DNA from 4 places in the Shewanella sp. ISS20 genome. Region 1 is predicted to be linked to each of the others. Evidence: predicted binding sites of a transcription regulator. Region 1 holds the regulator's gene; each other region holds the start of a gene.
The links. Region 1 encodes FliA, which starts transcription of late flagellar genes. Its sites were predicted from a motif close to CTAAAGNTNNNNNNNNNNNNGCCGATA; they were not measured.
Positions count from the first base shown of each region.

Region 1 (7,322 bases):
AAAATAAAGGGCCTAAAGAGCTGAGTTGGGATGATGTGCATCATGTTGACACTATTGGGCTTGAGGTTGGCTATCGACTCATCCCGTTAGTGGATAAAGGCCAAGGCGGCGAATTGCTTGGGCGCATTAAAGGCGTGCGTAAAAAGCTGTCACAAGAATTGGGTTTCTTAATTCCTGCGGTGCATATTCGCGATAATCTTGATTTATCACCCAATTCTTACCGCATAGCCTTAATGGGCGTCACTGTGGGTGAGGCTGAAATTCGCCATGATTGCGAGCTGGCCATCAATCCTGGCCAAGTGTATGGCAAGTTAGATGGCACACCGACTCGCGATCCCGCCTTTGGATTAGAAGCGGTATGGATTAACCCCTCACAGCGCGAGCAAGCCCAAACCTTAGGTTACACAGTCGTGGATGCTGCCACCGTAGTGGCCACTCACTTAAGTCAGTTATTGCATAATAACTCGTTTAAATTATTGGGTTATGAGGAAGTACAACAACTGCTGGATATGCTGGCCAAGCTGTCACCTAAGCTGGTGGATGGCCTAGTGCCAGATGTCATGTCTTTAGGCTCAGTGGTTAAAGTGATGCAAAATTTACTGAATGATGGCGTCTCTATTCGTGACTTAAAGACCATAGTGCAAACCTTACTTGAGTATGGCACTAAGAGTAATGATACCGAAGTGCTGACGGCTGCTGTGCGTATCGCCTTGAAACGCATGATAGTTCAGGAAATCTCCGGCCCAGAATTAGAAATCCCCGTCATAACCTTGGCGCCAGAGTTGGAACAGATGTTGCATCAGTCAATGCAAGCGTCTGGCGGTGAAGGTCCAAACATTGAGCCTGGACTGGCAGAACGGATGCAGCAGTCATTGGCCGATGCGGCGCAACGACAAGAGATGGTAGGGCAACCTGCAGTGTTATTAACCTCGGGCATGCTTAGGTCGACCTTATCTCGGTTTACTAAGTACACAATTCCTAATTTACGGGTGATTTCGTATCAAGAAGTCCCCGATGAGAAACAAATTAGGATAGTCGCCGCTGTCGGTCACTAGAGGACATTTAATTGAAAATTAAACGATTTTTTGCAAAAGATATGCGCAGCGCCTTAGCTCAAGTGAAAGATACTTTAGGCTCAGATGCTGTGATCATGTCTAACAAGAAAGTCCCTGGCGGCATAGAGATAGTGGCAGCTGTGGATTACGACGAACCTAAAGCAAATATCGCAAGCTCAGCGCCGCAGTCATTGGCTAAGACCTTGTTTGCCAATGCGAATACTGTTGCTAATGCGCAGGCTCCAGCGCGCGCACTTAGCGATGATACTGTATCTCTTGGCACGCAAGCTAATGCACAAAGCGCCCAAGCAAGCATACGCGCCAGAAATCAGTCAGCCACAGTGGCAGCGCCAAAACCTCTGCTGCGTCAACCGTTAGCGCCTGAGCAGCAAGCGCAAGTGAGTGATGGCGATAGCCTGCAGGCATTACTGGCAAAGCAGCATGCAAAATTGCAGCAAGTTAATCAAGAAGCGGCACCTGAGTTACCCGCGTGGGCGCGCGGATTAGAGCAAGCGGCAAAATCTAATGTCGCCGCTAGTTTAAGCGCGCATTCAAATAAAGCATCAAATTCACGCACTAAACGCAAAGCCGATAATCATGAGGCCACAGACATAGTGGCCATGCGTGAAGAATTAAGCTCATTGCGACATTTATTGACGCATCAGTTGTCATCGTTACTGATGGATAAAAAACAGCGTCAAGATCCTGTGGGCGCTATGCTTGAGCAAAATTTGTTAGAAGCGGAATTTTCGCCCGCACTTGCTGCTAAATTAGCTAGTTTAACTCAGCATTATTCTCCTGCTGAGCTTGTGCATGCATTGCCACAAAGTTTAGCCAATATGTTAAATAATCAGGGTGATGATATAGTTCATCGCGGCGGTATAGTGGCATTTGTGGGGCCAACTGGGGTTGGTAAAACCACCACCTTAGCCAAATTGGCCGCGCGTTTTGCTGCCAAGCATGGCAGTGATAGCGTGGGCTTAATTACTATGGATCATTATCGCATTGGCGCCTTTGAACAATTAGCCACCTATGGCAAGATTATGGGGTGCCCTGTGAAGCAAGCTCATGATATTAATGAGTTAGAGCAAATACTATATCAATTTAAAAATCGAAAATTAGTGTTAATTGATACGGCGGGTATGGGGCAAAGGGACATGCGACTCTATCAACAATTGGATACGTTAGCCGCTAATAATCGCCTCCCAATCCGCAGTTATTTAGTGTTATCAGCCACTTCTCAGCGTAAAGTAATGGAAGAAGCCGTACGACATTTTCAGCGCATTCCATTGGCTGGCGCCGTGTTAACTAAAATGGATGAATCTGTTTCCATCGCAGCAGCATTGTGCACCTTAATTGCCAATAGCTTACCATTAAGTTATGTCACTGACGGTCAAAGAGTACCCGAAGATATGCAGGTAGCCGACACCTATGCCCTCGCTAAGCAGGCCTTAGCTGGACTCAATGTGTCAGCACAAGAATTACAAGAAACCTGGTCAGATTCTATGGCCTATGCATTTGAGTAAAGTTATGACTCCTGATCAAGCAAGCGGTTTACGCAAAATGAATCAACCTATGAATGAGAAAGTAAAAGTTATTGCGGTCACAGGCGGTAAAGGCGGTGTGGGTAAAACCAGCGTCTCAATCAATACTGCGGTGGCTATGGCTGAAAAAGGCAAGCGGGTGCTGGTGCTTGATGCCGACTTAGGATTAGCTAACGTCGACGTTATGCTCGGAATTCGCGCTGAACGTAATTTATCCCATGTGTTATCCGGTGAAGCCGAGCTTGACGATATTATTGTTCGCGGCCCTAAAGGCATAGGCATAGTGCCGGCAACCTCTGGCACCCAAGGCATGGTGGAGCTCACTCCTGCTCAGCACGCTGGGCTTATTCGCGCCTTTAGTGAAATGCGCACTCAATTTGATGTGTTAGTGGTCGATACTGCCGCCGGCATTTCTGACATGGTGCTAAGTTTTTCCCGCGCCGCACAAGATGTCGTCGTGGTGGTGTGTGATGAACCCACGTCAATCACGGATGCTTATGCTTTAATTAAAATTTTAAGCCGTGAGCACGGAGTGTTCCGCTTTAAAATTGTGGCCAATATGGTCAGAACTTTACGTGAAGGAATGGAGTTGTTTGCTAAGCTTAGTCGTGTCACGGATAGATTTTTGGATGTCGCCTTGGAGTTAGTCGCGACCATACCTTTCGATGAAAATCTACGTAAGTCAGTCCGCAAACAGAAATTGGTTGTGGAAGCTTATCCTAAATCTCCCGCGGCAATTGCGTATCAAGGCTTGGCAAACAAGGTCATCAGTTGGCCGGTGCCGACTCAGCCTGGTGGGCATCTTGAGTTTTTTGTTGAACGATTAGTGCAGCGACCAAATTATCAAGAGGATAGGGCGAGTGAATAAAGCAGCCGCATATTCCGGCATCCATGATAAGACCAGCATAGTTGAACAATATGCGCCGTTAGTGAAACGCATCGCCCACCATTTGTTGGCGCGTTTACCTGCATCGGTTCAATTAGATGATTTATTACAAGCCGGAATGATGGGGTTGCTGGAAGCATCGTCAAATTTTGATAGTAGCAAGGGTGCGAAATTTGAAACCTTTGCCGGCATCCGTATTCGCGGTGCCATGTTGGATGAAATTCGCCGTGGCGACTGGGTTCCACGCTCAGTGCATCGCAATAATCGTCTAGTTGCCCAAGCCATTGAAACACTAGAACAAGCCTTAGGTCGAGATCCTTCTGATATAGAAATTGCCGATAAACTTGCTATGCCGCTAGATGAGTACCATCATATTCTTAACGATGTTTCTACAGGAAAAATCATAGGGATAGAAGATCTAGGCGGAACGACTGATTTTTTCGCTCCGGATGCTAGTGTCGATGACGGTACGTTTGAGTCTTTAGCGCAATCACAATTTCAAAGCGCTCTAGTTCATGCCATTACGTTGTTACCCGAAAAAGATGCTTTAGTTTTATCGCTTTATTACGATGAAGAACTGAATTTAAAAGAAATAGGAGCCATACTTGAGGTGAGTGAGTCACGAGTTAGCCAGATCCACAGTCAGGCAATGCTTAGGTTAAAAGCCAAACTCAAACAATGGACACAATTATAAATACTGACGGAGCAGTAGCTCACCGGAGGAAGCCTTGGACAAGAACATGAAAATTCTTATCGTGGATGACTTTTCGACCATGAGACGGATCATTAAAAACTTGTTGCGTGATCTAGGATTTAATAACACACAGGAAGCCGATGACGGTTCAACCGCGCTGCCTATGTTGCAAAAAGGGGACTTTGACTTTGTGGTCACAGATTGGAACATGCCGGGAATGCAAGGTATTGATTTATTAAAGGCGATGCGTGCTGATGATAAATTAAAAACCATTCCGGTATTAATGGTGACCGCAGAAGCTAAGCGTGAACAGATTATTGCAGCGGCGCAAGCCGGAGTAAATGGCTATGTGGTTAAGCCTTTTACCGCCGCTACCCTCAAAGAAAAACTGGATAAAATCTTCGAACGTCTCGGTTAAGCAAAGGATATGCTATGCAGGATGCAACCACCGGGCTAATCAACCTTGAGCAGGCCCACCAACTTGTGGCAATGCTTAGTGATGGTCAACAACAATTGGCTGATGATTTTATTCGGGAACTAGCTCAACCTCTGCAAAAAGAATTATTTGATGAAGTGGGGAAGCTCACCCGTCAGTTGCACAATTCTCTAGCCGATTTTCAACTCGACAGTCGTTTAACTGCTTTGGCACATACAGACATTCCCGATGCCAAAGAGCGCTTAAATTATGTCATTCAAATGACAGAACAAGCAGCTAACAAGACTATGGATGCCATTGAAATAGCCTTACCAGTTGCAGACACACTATTGACGAGTCTTGCGAGCGTTAAGCCTGCTTGGGAAAGGCTGATGCGCCGAGATATTGATTTGACCGAATTTAAAAGTTTGTGTCATGACGTTCAACATTTTATGCAGCACACGGAAGAAAATACTTTACGCTTAAAAGAGTTATTGAATCAGGTATTGATGGCTCAGGATTTCCAAGACTTAACTGGGCAAATGATCCGCCGAGTCATAGATCTCGTTCGTGAAGTAGAAAACAACTTAGTTTCGATGTTAACCGTGTTTGGTGACCTACCAGATACAAGGGATAAATCATCGCAACTATCAGGGATTGAAGCCGAAGGCCCAATAATGAATGCAGATGTTCGTCAAGACGCGGTTGCAGGTCAAGACGAAGTGGATGATTTGCTTTCAAGTTTAGGTTTTTGATAAGGAGTTAAGTCAATGTCTTTTGATGTGGATGAAGAGATCCTTCAGGATTTTCTAATTGAAGCGGGCGAGATTCTAGAACTACTGCAAGAACAGCTAGTAGAACTCGAAAATAACCCTGACGACACGGATTTGTTGAATGCTATTTTTCGCGGATTCCACACGGTAAAAGGTGGCGCTGGCTTTTTAAGTTTAAATCCCATGGTGCAAGTTTGTCACCAAGCCGAAAATACCTTTGACTTATTGCGCAATGGCAAACGTAAAGTGACGTCAGAATTAATGGATATCATTTTACAATCCGTTGATAGCATTAATCATATGTTCTCTCAAACTCAAGCAGGCCAAGAACAAGAGTCAGCTTCTGCTGAATTACTTGGCGCTTTAACCCGTCTTGCTAATGGTGAAGTCTTAGCGGGTGAAGAGGGGAGCCCAAGCCACAGCGCTAGCCATGCTGCCGCAGAAGTTATTGACGAACCTGCTCCGCCAGAAGCGGCACCAACGTCGATTCGCGGTGATGGCACCATTGATGATATCAATGATGGTGAATTTGAAAGCATGTTAAATGCGCTGCATGACGGTGAGGCTAACGTCAATACCAATGAGGTCAATACGCCAAGCGCAGCGCCTATTTTCGACGGTTTTGGTTTTGATGATGAACCAAGTACTAGCAGCAATGATGACATCACAGATGATGAGTTTGAAGCATTGCTTGATAAGCTGCATAGCAACGAAAAACCGGCCGAAGTTAAGGCTATGGTTGAAACCGATGAAATTACTGATAGTGAGTTCGAGCGTTTACTGGATGAATTGCACGGCAGTCATGGCGCGCCGAAAGCGATTGAACCTGCGCCAGCTGTTACTAAAGCGGTTGCTGCAACGCCAGCTCCAGCAAAAGCGACTCCATCTCCAACACCAACATCTTCTATTGTACCTCCTGCGGCTAAAGCGCCTGCAGTCGTCCCTAAGGAAGCGCCAGCCACTGCCGCAAAATCTGCGCCACAAGCTGATACTACCCTAAGGGTCGATACCGCCAGACTCGATGAAATTATGAATATGGTCGGCGAGTTAGTGCTAGTGCGCAATCGCTTGGTAAGCCTTGGCGTGACCCGTGAAGATGAGGAAATGTCAAAGGCCTTAGCCAATCTTGATTTAGTCACTGGAGATTTGCAGGGCGCGGTTATGAAAACCCGCATGCAGCCGATTAAAAAAGTATTTGGACGTTTCCCACGGGTTGTACGCGATTTAGCGCGCACTTTAAATAAAGAAATCGATTTAGTCATGGTGGGGGAAGAAACTGACTTAGATAAAAACTTGGTTGAAGCGCTAGCAGACCCGTTAGTGCACTTAGTCAGAAACTCAGTGGATCACGGCATTGAGATGCCAGATGTACGGGTTGCCAATGGCAAACCTAAAACCGGCACAATTACGCTGTCAGCGAGCCAAGAAGGCGATCATATTCTACTTAAAATTGAAGATGATGGCGGCGGTATGGATCCCGCTAAGCTTAAAGAGATAGCCATTAAGCGTGGCGTTCTTGATGAAGACATGGCTGAACGAATGTCAGACAGAGAAGCTTACAATCTGATTTTTGCGCCAGGGTTCTCAACCAAAACCGAAATCTCTGATATTTCTGGCCGTGGTGTGGGTATGGACGTGGTTAAGACCCGTATTACCCAACTTAACGGTACAGTGAATGTGGATTCGACTAAGGGTGTTGGCACAGTTCTTGAAATTAAAGTTCCGTTAACCTTAGCTATTATGCCTACCTTAATGGTGGAAGTCGCGACGCAAGTATTTGCCTTGCCACTGTCGAGCGTGAACGAAATTTTCCATCTCGATTTAACTAAGACCAATGTGGTCGATGGTCAAATTACTGTGGTAGTGCGTAATCAAGCTATCCCGTTATTTTATCTCGAAAGCTGGTTGAAACCGCGCACTAATTTTAAACATGGTGATAAGAAACATGGGCATGC
Region 1 covers NZ_JAWRZK010000001.1:1,596,295-1,603,616, reverse strand. Annotated here, with positions in the region: gene flhA (flagellar biosynthesis protein FlhA) at 1-1,055, shown strand, start outside; gene flhF (flagellar biosynthesis protein FlhF) at 1,067-2,581, shown strand; gene AC1HDP_RS07270 (MinD/ParA family protein) at 2,586-3,467, shown strand; gene AC1HDP_RS07265 (RNA polymerase sigma factor FliA) at 3,460-4,179, shown strand; gene cheY (chemotaxis response regulator CheY) at 4,214-4,597, shown strand; gene AC1HDP_RS07255 (protein phosphatase CheZ) at 4,612-5,349, shown strand; gene AC1HDP_RS07250 (chemotaxis protein CheA) at 5,365-7,322, shown strand, end outside.

Region 2 (7,322 bases), 1.5 Mb from region 1:
TTCGTGCTGCGCGCCACCAAGATTAAAGAAGCAGTAATGAGTACGGCAACCTTTCTTAATGAATTGGAAACTCGACACGCCAGAGTCAAAACCACCGGAAATCAGCGACAACACATCTTCTTGAGTCGCGATAGGGAAACCGCCTAAACCTTCAATGCGCTTTTCAACCACGTACAGTTTTTCGTGATCGATTTCTAAGTGCACTGTCATGTCAGGATCTTTAAGCTTAACGCACAGGGCTTCAGTAAACTGGTTTAAGCCGCCGCCAACATAACGCTCCACTTCGCTTGAGGTGAACTCATGCTGACCATTACGCTTAGCGCGTACGCAGAATGTCTTACCTTTCAGTTCTTCGCGATAGATAGGCAGTACGATTTGATAAATATCATCAACCGTAGTGAAAGTGTGCTCAGCTACTTGCAAGCTATGAGCAATACCTGGAATACACGTTAAGCGTTCAGCGAACACATCCAGCAGCTCAGGCTTAGTCGGCGGCACCAGCACCACGATGCGATCCCATTGACGTTGCACCTTGGCGCCTTCATCTATGTGACGCAATACATTGCGGATATTGGTTTCAAGCATCTTAATAAAGCGCATGCGCACAGGCTTGCTCTTCATCATAATTTCTGGGTAGATCTTAACGACAAACTTCATGGGACTAGACAACTCTTTTATACGGCAATGTGGGGATTATAACAAAATCACTGCAAAAGGCGCAGTCTCTTCATAGTTATCACTAAAAATTAAGCCAGAGCACTGGCGCTCTGGCTGGTTTGTTTATCTATACCCACACATTACTCTGCTTATTTAGCCACACTAATTTCATCGGACTCTTTGGCTTTGCCTTGCTCTATGCCGATTTCCACCCGTCGATTTCTGGAACGATTTTCTTCACTGGTATTGGCCACCAATGGATTGGTCGATGCCATACCCACCACTTTCATCCGCCCTTGCTCAAAGCCTTTGACTTTAGAAAACTCATGAGCCACAGCCACAGCGCGCTTACTGGATAAGTCCCAGTTAGAGCTATAGAGCTCGTTACTGATTTGCATATCATCTGTATAGCCTGAGACAGTAATAATCCCCGGTATATCCACTAAGATCTCACCGACTTTTTGCACCACAGGTTTAAATTTAGGTTGAATAAAGCCAGAGCCTGAGGCAAACGCCCCTTTTTCGCGAATGCGGATAATAATTTGCTGGCCTAATGATTCCACCTCAATGGCACCATCAACTATCTCTTTTTCTAATTTCTCGGCAATTTTCTTGGCTTCATTATTCACTTGCTCTTGTTGCGCCTGATTCTCGCCTTGGCTACTTTGGGTCACATCCATAGCGGTTTCGCGGCCACTGGCAGCGGATTCCCCACCGCGCTGTTCGCCTTGCTGCTCCTGCATACCACCGGCACTGTCATCTTCACCAGCTTGAAAATCGAGCACAGGTTCAGTCATTTCATTAGTTTGTTGCGTCACTATTTCAATGGGCGTGGGATCAGGGCGTCCTGGGCGAAACTCCAAGGCAATGACAGAAGTTCCTTTAGGAATATCTTTAACGTCAACTTTATTTTGCACCCCAAAGGCGAATTTCATCGAACCTGCCAGCTGCTTAAATTTGACCACATCCATTTCAGAAAATGACAACAGCAATACGAAGAAGCACATAAGCAGCGACATCAGGTCAGCAAATGTCGCCAACCAGCCCGGCGCTCCGGGCGGTGGACATACGCACTTACCCATGGCTATTCTCCGCCCGTGGTATCAACTTTACGTTTTTTCTCAGATAAGTAATTCTTAAGGAAACTTTCAATCACCCTAGGGTTTTGTCCGTCTTGAATGGCAAGCACGGCATCCATAATCAAGTTACGGTTCATGACTTCTTCCGCCATGCGGATTTCGAGCTTATCAGCAATGGGAATGGCGAACATGTTAGATAACATGGCGCCATAAAGCGTGGTTAATAAAGCAACCGCCATCGCAGGTCCAATGGATTTAGGGTCTGACATGTTACCTAGCATGGCCACTAAACCGACTAAGGTACCTATCATGCCCATGGCAGGTCCTACGTCGGCGATAGCTCTAAAGATTTTGACGCCAAGTTTATGGCGCTCTTCCGTGAGGGTAATATCTTTCTCAAGAGCGGAGCGTACTACTTGGCCATCGTGACCATCCACCAGCATATCGACGCCGCGCTGCATAAACGGATTACTAATTTGCGCTTCTTCTAGCGCTAAAAAACCGCCTTTACGGGCAGCGTCAGCCATGGTGACTGATTGCTCGATTAAGTCTTCCGGTTTATCGATTTTAAAGAAGAAGGCTTTGGCGGCAATGCCCCCAGCCCCAAAGAAAGCCCGCATATTAAATTTCATCATCACGACGAAAAACGACCCACCAAACACAATCATTACCGAAGGAATATCAATAAACATTCCTATGCCGCCACTTTGTATCATGGACATAATGATGAAACCGAATGAGCCAATAAGGCCGATGAGCGTTGCTAAATCCACAGTTTCTCCCCCATTCCCTTGGCACTAACGCCCTAAAATTAAGTTATCCGCATGCTTTTTTCATGCCATATAACTCAAAAAGTCCCCGGTTTGTTAACCACTAGGGGTATAATTGTCATTAATAGTGCGATTACGACAGGGCTAGTATTCATGTGATAATGATGAGTCACGGCAAAATCCCTATTCGCTGTCATCGTTATATCGGAAGTCCTTGGAGCAAGTTTAGCTACTTTTTACTTTTTCTTAAAAAAAATCAGAGCTAAAGCGTGCTTTCGTGCAAATATCCAATGACTCGATTTGACCCTATAACCGCCCTGATATACCTTGTCACCCGCTAAAACAGAGGAAACTGACGTGGCTAAAAAACCTGAAAATTTAAGTTTTGAACAATCGCTGGCTGAACTTGAACAAATTGTTGCCAATCTTGAGCAAGGCGAGATCTCGCTCGATGACGCTTTAAAGCAATTTGAACGCGGCATTGCCTTAGTTCGTCAAAGTCAAAACAAGTTGGATCAAGCCCAACAAAAAGTCAGTATCCTGATGGCCAATGACGGGAATGCTCCCCTCAGTTCTTTTGATGGTGATGAGGCCTAACGTGCTAGCTGTTGCGATAGAAAAATACCAAGCTCGTATCGATGAGCAATTAACTGAACATTTGGCAGGTTTGCCGAGTATCGATGCGCCATTACAAGCAGCCATGACCCATGGAGCCCTGTTAGGGGGCAAACGCATTCGGCCATTTTTGGTCTACAGCGTTGGCGAAATGCTTAATGTCGACTTAGCTAAACTCGACCCGTGCGCCGCTGCCATTGAATGTATCCATGCTTACTCGCTCATTCATGACGATTTACCAGCCATGGATGATGATGACTTACGCCGCGGCCAACCGACGGTGCATATTGCCTTTGATGAAGCCAATGCCATTTTAGCGGGCGATGCGCTGCAAACCTTAGCGTTTGAAATCATTAGTCGCCAAGATTTACCCCTGCGTCCTGCGCAGCAATTGGCATTAGTGCGCTGTTTAGCCAAAGCGTCTGGCTTTCAAGGCATGTGCGGCGGTCAAGCCATAGATCTTAATTCTACCAATCGCACCATTGATCTTGAGACCTTAACGCAGCTGCATACCATGAAGACAGGCGCGTTAATTCGCTGCGCCGTTGAAATGGCACTAATTTGCGCCGATGCCGATGACGCCACCAGTGCGGCCTTAATTGATTATGCCAATGCCGTAGGCTTAGCGTTTCAGGTGCACGATGACATTTTAGACATTACAGCGACGACCGAAGAGCTGGGTAAACCCCAAGGCTCAGATACTGAAGCCAATAAAAGTACTTATCCTAAGCTCTTAGGGTTAGCTGGCGCGCAGCAATGCGCCGATGCGCTAATCCAGGATGCACTATCAGCGCTGACTAAGTTACCGTACAATAGCCAGCTACTTGCCAACTTCGCCCGATATATCATCGCGCGAAGAACATAACATAGAGACAATGAATCTCACTATGACTCTGGATATATCTCAATTTCCATTATTGGCCCAAGCCGATACCCCAGAAGACCTGAGAAAACTGCCTCAGGAGTTGTTACCGCAACTGGCAGATGAGCTCAGAGAGTTTCTGTTAAAATCCGTGGGCATTTCTAGCGGTCACTTTGCCTCTGGGCTTGGGACAGTTGAATTAACTGTCGCGCTGCATTATGTGTATAACACTCCTTTTGATCGTTTAGTGTGGGATGTGGGTCATCAGGCCTATCCGCACAAGATTTTGACTGGCCGCCGTGACCGTATGCCCACCATACGTCAAAAAAATGGATTGCATCCGTTTCCATGGCGCCCAGAAAGTGAATACGACACCTTCAGTGTGGGTCACTCAGGCACCTCTATCAGTGCGGCAACGGCTATGGCGGTTATCGCGGATAAAGAAGCTGCTGGCCGAAAAGTCGTGGCTGTGATTGGCGATGGCGCCATGACTGGTGGCATGGTGTTTGAAGCCATGAACCACGCCGGTGACTTACATAAAGATATGTTAGTGGTGCTCAATGATAACGAAATGTCGATATCAGAGAACGTTGGCGCCCTCAACAATCATCTCGCTAAATTAATGTCTGGCCGCTTTTATACCACCATACGCGAAGGTGGTAAGAAGGTGCTTAAAGGTATGCCTGTCATCAAAGAGATGGCTAAGCGCACTGAAGAACACCTTAAAGGCATGGTAGTTCCTGGCACCTTGTTTGAAGAGTTAGGGTTTAACTATATCGGCCCGATTGATGGCCATGATGTCGATGCCATGGTCGAAACCATGCGTAATATGCGTAACCTCAAGGGGCCGCAAATTCTGCATATTATGACCAAAAAAGGTAAAGGCTACGCCCCAGCGGAGCAAGACCCTATCGGCTGGCATGCTGTGCCTAAGTTTGACCCAAGTCAGTTTAAAAAACCGGCCACTAAACAAGGTTTACCAACCTTTTCACAAGTGTTTGGCAAGTGGTTATGTGATATTGCCGCCACCGATGAAAAAGTGTTAGCCATTACCCCTGCCATGCGTGAAGGCTCAGGTATGGTGGAATTTTCACAGCGCTTCCCTGAGCAGTATTTTGATGCGGCCATTGCCGAGCAACACGCGGTGACATTAGCCGCAGGTTTTGCCTGTGAAGGGTATAAGCCAGTCGTTGCCATTTACTCGACTTTCTTGCAGCGCGGTTACGATCAGCTCATTCACGATGTTGCCTTGCAGCAATTGCCGGTACTGTTTGCTATCGATCGCGGTGGCATTGTTGGCGCCGATGGCCCAACGCACCAAGGGGCGTTTGATATCTCGTTTATGCGCTGCATCCCTAACATGGTGATCATGACGCCAAGCGATGAAAACGAATGTCGCCAAATGCTGTACACAGGTTACTGCTATCAAGATGGCCCAAGTGCGGTGCGCTATCCTCGTGGCAGTGCTACAGGTGCTGAGCAAGTTGAAGCTATGACTGCCATGGAAATTGGTAAAGGTCGCTTAGTGCGTCAAGGGCAGAAGATTGCTTTGATTAACTTTGGTACGACCTTGGCCGATGCCTTAATCGTGGCAGATGAGTTAGATGCCAGTGTGGCCGATATGCGCTTTGTGAAGCCGTTAGATGAAGCCTTAGTGCTTGAACTTGCGCGCAGCCATGATGTATTAGTCACTATTGAAGAAAATGCTATCGCGGGCGGCGCAGGCTGCGGCGTACTGGAATTACTGGCTAAACACAAAGTGGGTAAACCTGTACTGCAAATCGGCCTGCCCGATGAATTTATCAAGCATGGTGGCCCTGATGAAATCAAGCATGACTTACAGCTTGATAGCGTAGGCATGTTAGCGCAAATCAAGGCGTATATGGCCATTTAGGTCTAAGGCTATTGAAACATTAAATAGCCCCACTCAAATAAGCGCTCAAGTGTAAACAAACGCTTAAATAAGCAAATAAAAAAGGACAGCTTAAGCTGTCCTTTTTGTTGCGCTAATTTTGTGGCGCTAACCGTTGAGGAATTTAATTAACTCACTCAACTCTGTGATGTCTTAGGTTGATGCCTTGGGCTTAGCCTTGTGACACCATGACCATAGCTGGGCGCAATAAACGCTCATTCAACATAAAGCCTTTTTGCATCACCATCATTACGGTGTTAGCCGCAAATTCAGTGCTTGGCTGCATGCCAATGGCTTGATGTTGCTCAGGGTTGAACGCTTCACCCATAGGGTCGATTTGCACCACACCAAACTTGGCCACGGCCGAAGTTAAGGTTTTTAAGGTCAGCTCAACACCTTCATGAATCGCCTTAGTGGCTTCATCATCTGGATTGCCCGCGGCTAATGCGCGTTCCATGTTGTCAATCACAGGTAATAATTCAGAAACGAACTTTTCCAGTGCAAACTTACGCGCTTTCTCTACCTCAACGGCTGAGCGGCGACGAATATTGTCAACTTCAGCAGCAGCGCGTACGACTGAATCTTTCTGTTCAACGACAGTAGCTTCAGCAGCAAGCAATTGTTGCTCTAACTCTTCAACTCGAAAATTAGCCTGAGTTAATTCGTCAATTAAATTCGACTCATCAGCGCCTTCCTGATTGATTACCATTTCTTCAGTAATCACTTCTTCATTGTCGGCTTGCGCCTGTTTTGATTCGTTGGTCATTCCTAACTCCAGCAAAAATGCTTTGTTTCTGCAAACTCACAGCCTATTATGGGGATCAATTCTGTCGTTTCAAGGGCTAAGGCCACAAAGCGCGTAAACTCTATGAAAAACAAGTTCAAAACAATTGGTCTAATCGGTAAACCCCATCATGCGGGCACCAACAAGACATTAAAGCGACTGCATCATTGGCTCACTGTCCAAGGCTATAGTGTGCTGGTTGAAGAGCGAGTGGCAGCGGAAGTTGGCCAACATGTGACATCGGCTGAAATTGTTGAGATTGGCAAACAATGCGATCTTGCCATAGTCGTTGGTGGTGATGGCAATATGCTCGGGGCGGCTCGAGTATTAGCACGCTTTGATATTGGCGTAATTGGCGTTAACCGTGGCAATTTGGGTTTTTTAACCGACTTACCCCCCAATGATTTTGAAGCTTCATTAGCCGAAGTATTAGACGGCCAGTTCATTACCGAGCAAAGATTCTTGCTAGAAGCAAAAGTGTATCGCCATCATGAATTAAAAGCGTGTAATTCAGCGGTCAATGAAGCGGTACTGCATCCGGGCAAAATTGCTCATATGATTGAATTTGAAGTGTATATAGACGATCAGTTCATGTACAGCCAACGCGCGGATGGCATGATAGTGTCAACGCCGACAGGTTCAA
Region 2 covers NZ_JAWRZK010000001.1:102,134-109,455, reverse strand. Annotated here, with positions in the region: gene thiI (tRNA uracil 4-sulfurtransferase ThiI) at 1-657, opposite strand, end outside; gene AC1HDP_RS00525 (flagellar motor protein MotB) at 807-1,739, opposite strand; gene pomA (flagellar motor protein PomA) at 1,742-2,509, opposite strand; gene xseB (exodeoxyribonuclease VII small subunit) at 2,864-3,103, shown strand; gene ispA ((2E,6E)-farnesyl diphosphate synthase) at 3,105-3,986, shown strand; gene dxs (1-deoxy-D-xylulose-5-phosphate synthase) at 4,009-5,877, shown strand; gene grpE (nucleotide exchange factor GrpE) at 6,068-6,661, opposite strand; gene nadK (NAD(+) kinase) at 6,764-7,322, shown strand, end outside.
Region 2: a site for FliA is predicted at 2,709-2,735, ahead of pomA (flagellar motor protein PomA). Genes of this name have one in related genera too.

Region 3 (7,322 bases), 850 kb from region 1:
GTTCGGTAATAAACGGACTCGCATGATAGGCAAAGTAATAACACTTTTTCGCATCTAAGGTTAATGCCAACTCACCTTCTGCGTGCTTACCTTGGCGTAAATTCTCAATCACTTGCTTTATGATGGCAGGATGTTGTTTAAATGACTCAGTGTCAGTCACACTTTTTCCATCAATCACTGCATTCGATAAACCTGGAAAGTTGAGATAGGCACAATTAGCATAACTAATGGTTAAGTTTTCTAAATCCACCAACAAGGTAATTTGATCGGATTGCGCTAACGCACTGCGAAATTGAGTTAATAAGTCTTGTTGTTGATAACTTTGCTGCGTTGCTAACGTTAATGCTAACTGGTCGGCTAATTGACTAACAAAATTAATTTCTTCCTGTTGCCAGCAAGCGTCAGGCACTAAAGATTCAAGACAAATGATCCCTTCTAAATGACCATTAATTCTTACCGCGACATCAAGCGTCGATGTTATCGCGCGTGGCGCTAAAAATTGACCATAAAGCTCAGATACACGCTCATCAAAATTAGCGGTACTGGCATTAATAAAACAATGTTGCAGTAAATAGTCTAAATAAGCAGGGATAGTCGCTAAGTCGTTAGGTCGAATGGATGCGCATGGAAATGTCAGGGTTTCATTTAAAAAACGCTGACAAATAGGCTGTTGCACTGATTGCCGTTGATCTAATCGCCAAATAGTTAGGCAGTCTACCGCCAAAGTTTGGTTTAAGGTGTCAGCAATTAATTCCGCTACAGCTAAAAAATCACCTTTAGCCTTAGCTGTTGAGTTAACCACTGACCTCACTAATAACTGAAAATGACGAGTGTCCACTCTTATCCCTACATAAAATATCAGTATGTCTGACTTATGATTATTAAATCGACTATTGGCGATTTATTAATTGAGTAATAGCTCTGCGAGTGCAATTTCTTATTTATACGCAGTACGTAAAAATACCAATAAAAAAGAGTCACGAAGAAGCTAACAAGGCAGCAACCTATGACTCATTATTGTTAATCATGCGACTATGATTACAGCTGATCAAACAATTATGGTTATAGTCCGTGTTGTAACTGGAAAATCATTTTTTCAGCGCTGATGCCAAAGGTTAAACTTAATTTCACGGCATCATCTTGTGGTGCCATGCTAATTTCTACATCAGCAAAACGGGCTTTGGCGCTGTCGGCTAATACTTTTGCGCGCTCTGCAGTCACTATCATATCCAAGTGATTATTATCAGCATCAATCACTGCACCGATATCAATATAACTACCGCAATCAGTACAAGTATCATTGACCGATTGTAATTGAGCTTCACGAATAGATTTCATACCATTTCTCTATGCTAAATTTAGACTTAGCTATTATAAGAGGGCTAGCGCGAGTCTCCAAGCATAAGCCTTAACTTATAGCGAAGAATTAATCATTAATCGCTGCGCGTGCAGTTGATCACATAAATGTGGCACTTCTCGTACGTTTGTTAACTCAATTTCTTGATTAAGGCTGCGCTGTTTAACCGTATGACTGCAATTATTTAATACATCGAGTAAATCACCAGGCCAATGACCAGCAAATAACAACGGCTCAGGCAATAAACTGTGGCGTAATCTAAATCCTGCCATTGAATCGTTAAAAAAACTTTGACTATGATCCAAACCTGTCATTTTCGTCATATCAACAACCAAGGCTTGTGGTTCACTAACATCAAATTGTCGCCGTAATTGCGCCTCCCCTTGCTCTTTCTTGAGGCCAAATTGTGCCATATCGCGAACATCAGCCGACAATAAACTCAGTAATAACGCAAATTCCCCCCGCCGCTGCGCGGCGAGGGCGAGATTTAAGCGACTACCTAGGTCTAACTCGTTGATGACATTGACATCAATCAGCATAAAAAAACACCACAAAAACAAGCCGTTGATACTTAATCGACCAGTCGAGTCATAACTTAAGGATTAATTGCATGTAAGCACTTTACAAGCCTAAATTTTATGAATACTATTCAGCCCGCAATTGAGAGGAGGGGTTCCCGAGTGGCCAAAGGGATCAGACTGTAAATCTGACGGCTCAGCCTTCGAAGGTTCGAATCCTTCTCCCTCCACCATCAATTGCGGCAAACAACAGACAATAAGAATGGGAGGGGTTCCCGAGTGGCCAAAGGGATCAGACTGTAAATCTGACGGCTCAGCCTTCGAAGGTTCGAATCCTTCTCCCTCCACCATTATTTCTTATTATCTAGCGTTTACTCGTGGAGGGGTTCCCGAGTGGCCAAAGGGATCAGACTGTAAATCTGACGGCTCAGCCTTCGAAGGTTCGAATCCTTCTCCCTCCACCATTTTTCGTTTGCTCATTGAACGAATAACACTTCTGGCCAAGAAGTGTTGCTACAACAAGTTACAACAATTTAGATATGGAGGGGTTCCCGAGTGGCCAAAGGGATCAGACTGTAAATCTGACGGCTCAGCCTTCGAAGGTTCGAATCCTTCTCCCTCCACCATCTAAACCTCCTATTTATCATTCAAGACATTCAACATCTTTTTTTCGTTACCTTCTTTATATCCCCAATAAGTTCTACAGCACTACTTACACAGTTCTCATTGTTATCTTACATATACTTACCCACTAAAGTTATTTATCATCTTTACTTCGACTATCCCTCAGTCAAGAGTCCGATTATGACGCAAACTTGGGTCAAACAAGCCATAGCTAAGATAGAAGCTGATTTCCAACGCAGCGCAGATACTCATCTGATTAAGTTAGACATTCCCTGTTTAACCCATATAGATATTTATTTAAAAGATGAAAGTACCCACCCGACCGGCAGCTTAAAGCATCGCCTCGCCCGTTCACTATTTTTATACGCCTTATGTAATGGCTGGATAAAACAGGGCACGACTGTCATAGAGTCCTCCTCTGGCAGCACAGCGGTCTCAGAAGCCTATTTTGCTAAATTGCTTGGCCTGCCCTTTATTGCTGTTATGCCCAAAAGTACCGCTAAGAAAAAAATCCAACAAATCGAATTCTATGGCGGCCAATGCCATTTTGTGGATCACAGTAATCAGATTTATGCCGAATCTGAGCGCCTAGCTGCAAAACTTAATGGCCATTATATGGATCAGTTCACTTATGCTGAGCGTGCCACCGACTGGCGCGGTAACAATAACATCGCTAATTCTATTTTTAGCCAAATGACCATGGAGCCGCACCCTATTCCGACTTGGGTAGTGATGAGCCCAGGAACTGGCGGCACTTCAGCAACCATAGGGCGGTATATTCGCTACCAACAACTTGATAGTAAGCTATGTGTGGTTGACCCAGAGCACTCGGTGTTCTTTGACTATTTCAACACAGGCAATGCCAAGATCACCAGCGAGAACGGCAGTAAGATTGAAGGCATAGGTCGCCCGCGCGTGGAACCTTCATTTATCGCCGGAGTGGTGGATGCTATGCTCAAAATCCCCGATGCGGCGGCGATAGCAACGATTCATTGGTTAGAGCAAGTGATTGGCCGCAAAACTGGGCCATCGACCGGAACCAATTTATTTGGTGCCTTGGTGTTAGCAAGTGATATGCAGCAACGCGGCGAGCACGGCAGTATAGTGACACTACTTTGCGATTCGGGTGAGCGCTATTTAGATACTTATTATGATAAGGATTGGATTGCCGCCAACATAGGTTGCTATCAAGCTTATGCAGATACACTGGTGCAATTTAACCAAGATGGCCAATTGTCGCTGACCACTTGTCTATAATGCACGGCTTAACAGCCAATAAACCGCGTCAATCCAATTAAATGCCACAAAAAATCCGAGGCCAATTAAGCGACTCCGATTTTTAATCTATGGCAGTAAAGTATGCAGTCAAGCCAAGCGGCTATGGCATTTAATACTCAAGCCATTGGCAGGCTTCAATCAATATTCAGATACTTATGAGTCTGCACCGATAAGCGCCAATTGCGGGCAATGCAAGTCGCCATGGCGAGCTCAGTAGCCCGAGCCTGTTGGCTAATAGGTTGTAAACACATCACTTTCGCGCTGATATCTATGCCATTAAGCGCTTCATCGAGTTGATCGATATGCTTTTGCTGCGCTATCGGGTGCTTAATTTCATTGGCACGGTTTAACGCTTGCGCCAGTACCGCCATCCCACCTTTCATGTTGATTTTTGGCGAAACTGTGACCCAAGTGTCGACCGCGCACGCTACGGTATAAGTACCACTGGTCTCAATTTGACAGTGGTAACCCGCATCATGCAAGGCTTGGGTTAACTCTGTTAAGTCGTGAATACACGGCTCACCGCCGGTGATCACTACATGTTTAGCAGTAAAGCCCTTAGCACTAAATGCGGCCAACAAACTGGCAGCGTCATGCCAAGCCCAATGGCCTTTAACACCGTCGACGTCAATAACCACATCACGTTTAACTTCTAACGTGGGTTGGCGCTCCCAAGTATGACGGGTGTCACACCAACTACAAGCCACAGGGCAACCTTGTAACCGCACAAAAATGGCGGGAACACCGGTATAAAAGCCTTCACCCTGAATTGTTTCAAATACTTCATTAACTGGATACTGCACTTCTTTTCTCCGGCTTAAACAGCGCTGCTGTTATAACTAAGTTAGGCGGTAACTACAAGCTTAGCGTCAAGTTTCGGTTTAAATCCTGCCGCAGTCAGTTACAATATCGTCTTTATTTAATAGTAAGGTTTTCGTTATGTCTGCAGCCGTGGTGGTTTTTAGTGGTGGTCAAGATTCAACAACTTGTCTTATTCAGGCCCAGCAAAAGTACCAACAAGTGCACGCCATTACCTTTGATTATGGCCAGCGCCATCGTCAAGAAATTGAAGTGGCTAAAACCTTAGCAGCCCAATTAGGTGTCGCCAGCCATAAAGTGCTGGATGTGACTATGCTCAATGAGCTTGCCATCAGTGCCCTCACCCGTGATTCCATTGCCGTCTCTAATGAGCTCATGGATAACGGCTTACCTAATACTTTTGTTCCTGGTCGCAATATTTTATTTTTAACCTTAGCTGGCATTTATGCCTATCAGCTCGGCGCCGAGGCAGTGATCACTGGGGTATGCGAAACCGATTTCTCTGGCTATCCAGATTGCCGTAATGACTTTGTTCAAACTATGGCTAACGCCTTAGTATTAGGCATGGATAGAGAGTTAGCCTTAGTCACCCCGCTGATGTGGTTAGATAAAGCACAAACCTGGGCACTAGCCGACAGTTTGGGCGCGCTAGAATTAGTGCGCGATCATACCCTGACTTGTTATAACGGCATTATCGGCGCGGGTTGTAAAGAATGCCCAGCCTGCTTACTCAGAAGCAAGGGCTTAGCTCAATACCAAGCCAATAGTCCTGAAATCTTAGCCAGTTTACCTAAGTAAGATGGAGCTTAAGCGCTTAAATAATCACTGGGGATTTTGTTTATCCTTAGCCTGCTTAATGCTGCTGGCTTATGTTATCGATCCTAACCACTTAAGCTATCAGCGCTCTAGCGTTGCAGCTGGCGCTTGGTGGCAACTATTTAGCGCTAACATACTGCATACCAACGCTTGGCATTTGGCGATGAATCTCGCAGGGCTACTGATTATTATGACGCTATTTCCTTGGCGTTTAAGCCTAAAAAACCTATGGACTTTGTTTTTGCTGTTGTCATTAATTCAAGGCATTGGCTTATTCTTGTTTTACCCCACTACCTTAGGGTTTGTCGGCTTAAGTGGCATTTTACATGGCTTATTTGCTTATGCCGTGGTGCAAGACTTGCGGCGTAAAGATAAATGGGGAGTGATTTTACTGATGGCACTGGCGGCAAAAATCATCGCGGAGCAAACATTAGGCCCACAAGCCTTGTCGAGTCAGTTGATTGGCGCCCGAGTTGCCGATGAATCCCATTTGATTGGCGCGATTGCAGGCTTGTTTTTAGGGCTGCTATTACCTTTTAAGAAAGGAATTTAAGAAAGGCATTTTAAGAACTGTCTTATGATAAAACGTCATTTAATAATCATTTAAAAAGCGCCGCTGTTAACCCTTTTGCGATATTGTTAGTCTAGGCAACTGCTCCCCCAAAATGGTTTGGGGAGCGGTTACTCAGCAATTACATTCAAGCCTTACACTGAATAATTCAATCACTAAGCTTTTAGCAGTTCTTGCCTTAATAACTGCACTTGATCGCGTACACTCGCCGCTTGCTCAAACTCAAGTTCGCGCGCATGTTGATGCATTTGTTTCTCTAGCCGCTCAATCTCTTGACTAATGTCTTTAACGCTGCGACTCGGTAAATCGGAAGCTCTGACCCCAGGGCGATTAGCTCTTGAATAACGCTGACTCGTCTGATTGCGGCGCTCATCGCCCTCACTGCCATCGCCCATATCCATCACATCAGTAATGCGCTTGGTTAAACTCGTTGGCACTATGCCATTGGCAATGTTGTGGGCATGCTGTTTCTCGCGGCGCCGCTCAGTCTCTCCCATCGCTTTAGCCATAGAGTCAGTGATTCTATCAGCATATAAAATCACTTTACCGTTAATGTTACGGGCGGCTCGGCCTATGGTTTGAATTAACGAGCGCTCAGAACGCAAGAAGCCCTCTTTATCGGCATCCAAAATACACACCAGCGACACTTCTGGCATATCTAAGCCTTCGCGTAATAGGTTGATGCCAATTAATACATCAAAAACACCTAATCTTAAATCGCGAATAATCTCAGTGCGCTCCACTGTATCTATATCTGAGTGTAAATAGCGCACCCGAATGCCATGTTCATCCAAATAATCCGTTAAATCTTCGGCCATACGCTTAGTTAAGGTAGTGACTAACACCCGTTCATCAATGGCGATGCGCTTGCGGGCTTCGGATAACAAATCATCCACTTGAGTACTGACTGGCCTAACTTCAAGCTCGGGATCGAGTAATCCCGTTGGCCGCACCAATTGCTCGGCAATATCAGTACCACTTTTTTCAAGCTCATATTTGGCTGGTGTCGCCGACACATAAATCGTTTGCGGCATTAAATCCTCAAACTCTTCAAACTTTAACGGTCGGTTATCCAGTGCCGATGGCAGTCTAAAACCATATTCTACTAAGGTGGTTTTGCGCGATCTATCGCCTTTATACATGGCGCCAATTTGCGGCACTGTGACATGAGATTCATCAATGATCATCAAGCCATCGGCGGGTAGATAGTCCAGCAAGGTCGGCGGACTTTCACCAGGGTTACGCCCAGATAAGTAGCGTGAATAATTTTCAATGCCAGAGCAATAACCTAGCTCCACCATCATCTCGATGTCATATTGCACTCGCTCAGAAATTCTTT
Region 3 covers NZ_JAWRZK010000001.1:748,731-756,052, reverse strand. Annotated here, with positions in the region: gene AC1HDP_RS03415 (putative bifunctional diguanylate cyclase/phosphodiesterase) at 1-838, opposite strand, end outside; gene AC1HDP_RS03410 (DUF406 family protein) at 1,063-1,338, opposite strand; gene AC1HDP_RS03405 (VC2046/SO_2500 family protein) at 1,414-1,896, opposite strand; tRNA gene AC1HDP_RS03400 (tRNA-Tyr) at 2,024-2,108, shown strand; tRNA gene AC1HDP_RS03395 (tRNA-Tyr) at 2,141-2,225, shown strand; tRNA gene AC1HDP_RS03390 (tRNA-Tyr) at 2,255-2,339, shown strand; tRNA gene AC1HDP_RS03385 (tRNA-Tyr) at 2,417-2,501, shown strand; gene AC1HDP_RS03380 (PLP-dependent cysteine synthase family protein) at 2,680-3,756, shown strand; gene queE (7-carboxy-7-deazaguanine synthase QueE) at 3,912-4,580, opposite strand; gene queC (7-cyano-7-deazaguanine synthase QueC) at 4,717-5,394, shown strand; gene rrtA (rhombosortase) at 5,396-5,965, shown strand; gene uvrB (excinuclease ABC subunit UvrB) at 6,139-7,322, opposite strand, start outside.
Region 3: a site for FliA is predicted at 1,931-1,957, ahead of AC1HDP_RS03405 (VC2046/SO_2500 family protein). Genes of this name have one in related genera too.

Region 4 (7,322 bases), 2.0 Mb from region 1:
ATCAAGGGCGCGGCACTGCTCATCACTTTTACCGTATTGAATCAAAGTGGCTTCATCGCCTTTGGTCCAAAGGGTTAAATTTTGAGCCTCATATTTAGCGCCAGAGGCAGCGCGAGTTAGCATTGCTATTAGCTGCTCATCACTTTGGCCTTTAGGTAATAGATTGATAACGGCGGCTGGCACTTCAGTGTCATTGTAAAAGTACACTTCCAGTTGGGCTTGATTGCATTGGTAAAATACCGGCGCCGGTACCACGACTTTGCCGCCGGCAATTTGCAATTCAGTGATGCGGCTTTGGTAGCTATCGTTAATGCACTGACCTAAGTTATCGCTTTTCCAGCAGTCGTTGCGGCCTTTAACCCAACCGCGCTGAATCGCTTCGGCGGTTGATTGCTCGGCGCCTTTAAGTTGACTGAGTAAGTGGCTAAAACTGTCATTGAGCTTGCTATCTAATTGCCGTAATTCAGGATGTTGGCAAATATAATCTTCAACAGCCCCTTGAGCTTTACTGCAATCAAATGCGGCGGCATTAGCATTAACACTACATAGTAGGCTGGTTGCGATAAGCGCGATAGATGAAACGGATTTGAGCATTGCACACTTCCTTAAAGGGGAGGGATAGTTCTTTAGACTAGCAAACGGCCGTTATAATGCAATCGCCCTTTAAGAGCCTAAAAAGATAAAAATTAAGGTATTTTTATCTTTGACTTTGCTCAATAAGTGCGCGTGTTTATTGAGCGTGCGCCCAAGCTTAAGGCCGACTTTGGCGCCTCGTTGGAGTATTGCGCGCTTTATCAGTAAACTTAAGTATTATAATTTTGCCGACAAGATGGGTAAGTTCATGAAAAATAGAACATTAATATTTTTAGTTTGGCTTATGAGTGCCTGGGCTTATGCTGATGATGCCTTGCCACTGCCACCAGAATTGCTGGCAATGCCAGTCACTAATGCCCAAATGCTCGCAGGTGGCGCCGCCATGAATGAGTATTTTACACAGCTAAATTATCAACTTCCCTTAGCTTCGAGCAATTTAGTTCCGCCAATATTAACCAAGAATTTACCTGAAAATTCACGCCGGTTATCAACAACCAAGGCGGATTTAGGTTTTATTCAGTTAATTTTGCCAAGCGTCATAGCAGTCAATGATCAACTGTTACTGGTGCGCCAAGCATTAGTTGACTTACAGCAGCGCGCTGGCGATTACACACCCGATGAGCAGGCGTGGCTGCAAAAATTAGCTCAGCATTACGGCTTGCAGCAGGTTGATATAAAACAGCTACTGAATCATGTGAATAGCTTGCCTATTGGTATGGTGCTCGCGCAAGCCATAGATGAAAGTGGCTGGGGGCGCAGCCGTTTTGCACGCCAAGGGGACGCTATATTTGGTGAGCATCTACCTCGGGGCTGGCCGCATTATATTTCAACCGATCATGGCCGCATCAAATTGGCGGCATATAACACTGTTTATCAAGGCGTTGCTGCTTACATGTATAACATTAATACCCAAGTGAGTTATGCCGAGCTGCGACGATTACGCGCTGAATATTCAGCGCGAGGCGGCGCGACTGGGTATCAATTGGTGGATGGTTTACAGCATTACTCGATTCGCGGCTGGCACTATGCGAATGATCTTAAAGCTTTAATAAGACACCATCATTTAGATAGTTATAACAAGGCTAAATTATCGAGTCATCAATGGCAGTGGATTGAATTTAGTCGCTAGAGGTAGTGCTAGGGTAAGTGAATGATTAACAGCCCCGTGGGGCTGTTAACTGTGAACTTAGAAGGTGGCTTAGTTAGGCGCGGGTGTTAATGTTTTGGCCGACACTGGCGGATGGCGGGCTTGGCGCTGGCGCATCGGCCGCGGCAATCAAATCCATAACGATCTTGCCTTCGGCTTGCTGTTGCTCCTTACCCATTTGCGCCACTTTGCTGATGTGAGCCACAGTGTTGTTTTGGCTTATGCTGCTAATATCTGCCATTGTCTATTCCTTAGGTTGTCTTACCGATAAGCGGTATCTAGCTTATCGGCGGCTTTGCCATTAAGTTTAGTGGCATTTACTCACGTATTCACGCCAGCCTCAAACGCATCATTGGTCCTTAACGAGCAAGCTTAGTTATTACAGTTAACGAGTGAACTTAGCTCGCCATTTTCGCAGCCAGATAATGCTACACGTCAGGGATATTGCGCCAATAATGAGGCCAATAGCGAGCACAGGATTTTGCATTGACGTCGGGTCAAACACCAACATGCTGCCTAAACCTAGCATCATAATTCCAGACATCAGCTTTAGACCTTCGCCTTCTTTCTCGCTGAGCTTACGTTTGCCTAAGGTTAAGCTAAATACAATCACAATGACGGCCAGTGGTATCACATACACTAAGTTATAAAGCACTAAGTATAAGTAGCGCTCAAGGCTACTTAAGTCATGCATGCTGAGCACGCTGGTATAAATCATAGGAAAGCCTGCAGTACATAACAGCTCATAGGCATTGGCTAAAATGGCAAGCACAGTAGTGCCGACTATCATGGCGCCTAATGAGGTAGCGCTGGATAATTTACCCATGCGTTTAATCAGGCCCGTGCGGTTATTGGCGGACATAGATAAGCTAATTTTTCCTTTCTGACCGAAGAATTCTTTGATATTGATAACGCCAGCCACCAAGGCCAATAAGCCTGCAATTAAAATTATGGTGCCGCCATCACCGCCGGCGCCAAGCAGCTCAAAAATATTGAGCCAAGCAATCATGAATAAAAAATAAATAAAGCCAGAGAAGAACACAAAAATCCCGCCGACTAACAACATGCGTGCGCGGCTTTTGGCGTTAACCATGATTGAGAGTAAAAACAACAACACAAAGAAGGCGCAAGGGTTAAAAGCATCGACCCCCGCTAATGCCACTGTGAGTAGTGGCAGCGATAAGGTCTCTGGAGCGATAGTACCAATAAAAGGAATAGTCACAGGTTGCACTGAGGTAATAGCTGGGGCGTCGCAGCTACCTGCGCCGGCAAGGCTATTTTGGCTGCAAGTGGCAAATAGCGGGGCTTCATTAGTACCTGAGGTTTGCTCTATGACCGCAGGCGATAGCATATTATCTTGGCTAATAGTGCCGCCCGCCGCTTGATAACATTGGCGTAATTGCTGCTCAATAAAGGCGCCCGAGACTTCATCGCTCGAGTAACCCACGCTTGATTGGCCGCAGAACGCAAAAAAGGGAACCGAGGTAGTTTTTTGTCCAGTAGCTTCAGCCACTTGTTGCCATAAGGCCAAGGCGCCAGGGTCGGTCACTTTATACGATTGCAGCGCTAGCCAAGGGTAATGAGCCGCTAACTTATCTACAAATGGATGGGCTTTAGCGCAATGTGGGCAAGTTTGTGACCAGAAAAAATAGACGGGAATAGTGACTTGGCCTTTGGCATCCGTCTGTTGCCACGCTAGGGTGTCAGCTGAGCTAGTTCCGCTGAAGATAGCCATGATGGCAACTAACAAAAAGGTATAAATGTTCCGCATAATAAAACCGTAATAACTTTATTTTCATAACGTTAGATTACGCTTATCAGTGAGGCAGCTCATCTTGCTATTAAGGAAATGTTAGCTAGCTCCAAATTGTCAGAATTAATCATCTGCGAGGGAACTTATTCCGCCAGCGATATGTCAGGCGCTAATGCTGGGCACCAATACAATTGAACGCTGCGCTCTTGGGTGTTTTTCACCGTTAAAATTCGGCTAATAATCGGGGCATTAAAAGCCTGAGTGGTGAGGTAGTGTTTGATGCGCTCAATGCGGCGCTGGGCGAGCCACTTGTTATAGTCTTTTAGTTTTTCATCGCTGGTGTCTAGGCCGGCTGAAAATTGCAGTAATAAATAACCATCGGCGCTAGCTTTACTGGCCGTCGGGCTATTGACTTGATTTAACAGTTGTTGCCCTTGGCCAGAAAAATAGGAACTGTTGATACTAAATTCGACTTCGCCAAGATGCTCGCCATTAAGGCAAGAGGCATTGGCTGACATGGCCACACAAGCCAATAAAACAGAAAAGATGCGCATAGTTATTATCGTTATAAGCATTAAAGCCGATTAATCTAAGGCAAAGCTTACTTAAATGCAAACCAGATTATTAGCGCTAAAGCTAACGCTTGATGATGGCGCCGCAGTTAAGTTTTCGCGACTAAAAAACGGCAGTATAAGCTAAAGCCTGTTACAGTTAATTCAGTGAGTTAGCGGCTGTAAACGCGGCATTAAGGAGAAGGTTATGTTGGATGTGCTGGTCATTGGCGGCGGGATCACAGGCGTTGGTATAGCGCAGGCTGCGGCGGCTGCTGGATATTCTGTGGCCTTATGGGAGCGCGACGAGATAGCAAGCGGCACCTCATCGCATTCCAGTAAGTTAATTCATGGCGGCCTCAGGTATTTAGAATCCGGTCAGTTATCCTTAGTGCGGCGCTGCCTGCAAGCGCGGCGACAATTACTGCAATTAGCCCCAAGCCTAGTTAAGCCAGTCCCTTTTTATATTCCGATTTATAGGGACAGTCAGCGCGGCCTGATGACCTTAACCGCGGGTTTAGGCTTATATGCCTTATTGGCTCAAGGGGATGCGCTGGCGAAATTCACTAAAGTGAAATTGAATGAAACAGATGATCATCAAGGCCTAAATCAGCATAACTTACGCCATATGCTGCAATATTGGGACGCACAAACCGATGACAAGGCGTTGACATTAGCAGTGGCGGCGGACGCTGAAAAACTTGGCGCAGACATACATCAACATAGACAAGTCGTTGAAATTTATCATGGCGCGCGCGTGTGCCAAGTGTGCTATAGCGACCCTTTAGGGAATGAAGGCAGTGTGCGTGCAAGTATGGTGATTAATGCCGCCGGCCCTTGGGCCAATGATTTATTAGAACATGTTACCCCTAAACAACTGCCGCCGGCGGTCGATTGGGTGCAAGGCTCGCATCTTTGGTTAGATATTCCGGCGCCCCCTGGGGTGTATTATTTGCAATCTCAGCTCGATGAGCGACTGTTTTTTGTGATGCCTTGGCAGGGTAAAACCTTAGTGGGAACGACCGAAGTACCATTAGCTGTGATGCCGCCGCAGCCGCAAATCACTCCGGCAGAGCAAGAATATTTACTGACTAACTATCATCATTATTTTTCAGATCATAACCGCGCGAGTTTAGCAGGATTAATCCTTGGCCATTTTTGCGGCGTGCGCGCTTTACCTAAAAATGAAGGCAGCGCCTTTAGTCGCCCGCGTGACACCTTGTTAGTGCAGCAAGCTAATAGCCCAAGGCTAGTGAGTATTTATGGTGGCAAATTAACTGAGTTTATGCCGATAGCTGCCGATACATTGGCGCTGATTAAGACGCAGCTTGGCAAACGCAGCGCTATTACTGATGTGAATACCCGCGTTATTGATAGTGTTGCCGCAGATTTTTTTACTCGCCGCACCAGTAGCGCTGGAGTGACAGTAAGCAACGATAGTGCTGATGGCATAGTTCAAGAGCTTGCTATCTAGCGGGCCGTGTTAGCTATAAAGACGATATAAAGGCTAATGATTAGATATAAAAAAAGCGCGATATAAACTATCGCGCTTTTTTATTACCAACAGAGGCAGCTATTAAGCTGTTAACTCATAAAATTTGAGCTTACAGGGCGTAAAAGCTGATGCTGTTTTGGCCTTCTTTGGCATTTACTACGGCCAATTGACCATTAACCAGTGCCATGGCTTGTGGGTTAGACGTCGCCGTTAAGTTGATAGCTTCTACCACTTGGTTATCGCGGTTCATCACTAATACTTGCTCACCTGAACGGCTCAGCAGGTAGATGTTAGTGCTATCCAAAGCGATACCAGTTACTTGTGGTAACGTATTGCCATCAAAACCAATCACGGCTTCGCTGTTTAACTTAAGATCGTTAGCGCTCATGCGAGTCACGACTAAGTTATTGCGGGCAGCCACTGGCAAGGTCACCATCAGGTATTCTTGCTTGTCAGCATCATAACCAATGTCACCTATATAGTTGAACTTGGCGCGAGTGGTTTCAAAGCGGCCGCGACGTAATTCTTTCACGCCATCGGTACCAGCCATAAAGTTGGCATAGTAATTAGCAATCTTAGCGCTTGGATCGTAAGCCACGCGAGCATAGCTCTTGTGATCGGCAGTCACAATCACGCTGTTATCACCATCAAAAGCCACACCAGCTAAGTTTGAGATTTCAGTTGAGAAGGCCGCGTCAATTTTTACTTGCGCCAAAATAGTATTCAAATCGGTAGATAAGAAATACACCCAGTTATCACTGGTGACTAAGGCATATAAACCTGAACTTGCTTGATAAGAAATACCAGTAACAACGCCTTCAATGGCCGCAGGCAAGCTTAATTGTTGGCTAGCAGATAGCGACTTATCGCTGTTCATTTTGGTCGCCATATCGCTAGTCATAGCGGCAAAGTCTGGCTTTTCAATGGTATAAGCACCACGAACAGACAACTTAGATGGGCTCGGCCAGTTAGCCGTTGACCAAATGATGTTGTCGCTATTAAAGCTCATGCGCACCGGATCGCTCTGACCAATGAATGGGAACGGGCCAGTTTGGGTGAAGGCTTGCACTATGTTGAAGGCAATGATCACTAAGAAAGTGTTGATGGTTACCTTGTTAAACAGGCTCCATGGCGCCGGCTTGTCGCTCAGCTTGTCACCTTGCAGCAGCAATAATGCGCCAGCGAACAATAAGATAATGGCAAATACTACAATTACCCATACATAGGTATGTACGCCGAAAATGGCAGGACCAAAGCCTTGGCCAATATCGCGGATAATGTGGTTTGAGCTGTGGCGATAGCCAGCCCATAAACCGTAGACGGCAGTTAAGATCAACGCGCCTATATATTTAGGCTTAAGGCCGTAGCGCATGATGAATAAGGCAATCAAGGACACCAGTACCATGGCGGTACGCTCTTGCCAGCATAAAATACATGGGGTATCACCCATGCCAAAGCCTAAAATGATACAGGCAATACCCACAGGGAAAGCGATTAAGACCAGTGCTGCGAAGGACACTATACGATTTAATATAATTTCGTTCATGATGAGTTCCCTTACAGATTACCAGCCGGGACTAACATGCCCCAAGTCGCGATTAACCAAATGAAAAGACTTAATAAGATACTGATAGTCAATAAAATATGAGCCAGCTTTTGTTTTTGTGGTTTTAAGGCGACTAGCAGTGCTGTCACAAAAATAATGCAAAATAATAGAAACTCCACGGTTCTCTCCGTTGCAAGGTTAATGGCTAGAAAATGGCTAACACCCAATGGCCAGTG
Region 4 covers NZ_JAWRZK010000001.1:3,558,432-3,565,753, forward strand. Annotated here, with positions in the region: gene AC1HDP_RS16200 (MliC family protein) at 1-594, opposite strand, end outside; gene AC1HDP_RS16205 (glucosaminidase domain-containing protein) at 842-1,723, shown strand; gene AC1HDP_RS16210 (cytoplasmic protein) at 1,797-1,982, opposite strand; gene AC1HDP_RS16215 (cytochrome C biosynthesis protein) at 2,127-3,512, opposite strand; gene AC1HDP_RS16220 (hypothetical protein) at 3,638-4,048, opposite strand; gene AC1HDP_RS16225 (glycerol-3-phosphate dehydrogenase/oxidase) at 4,254-5,519, shown strand; gene AC1HDP_RS16230 (disulfide bond formation protein B) at 5,650-7,086, opposite strand; gene AC1HDP_RS16235 (hypothetical protein) at 7,098-7,265, opposite strand.
Region 4: a site for FliA is predicted at 2,026-2,052, ahead of AC1HDP_RS16210 (cytoplasmic protein). Genes of this name have one in related genera too.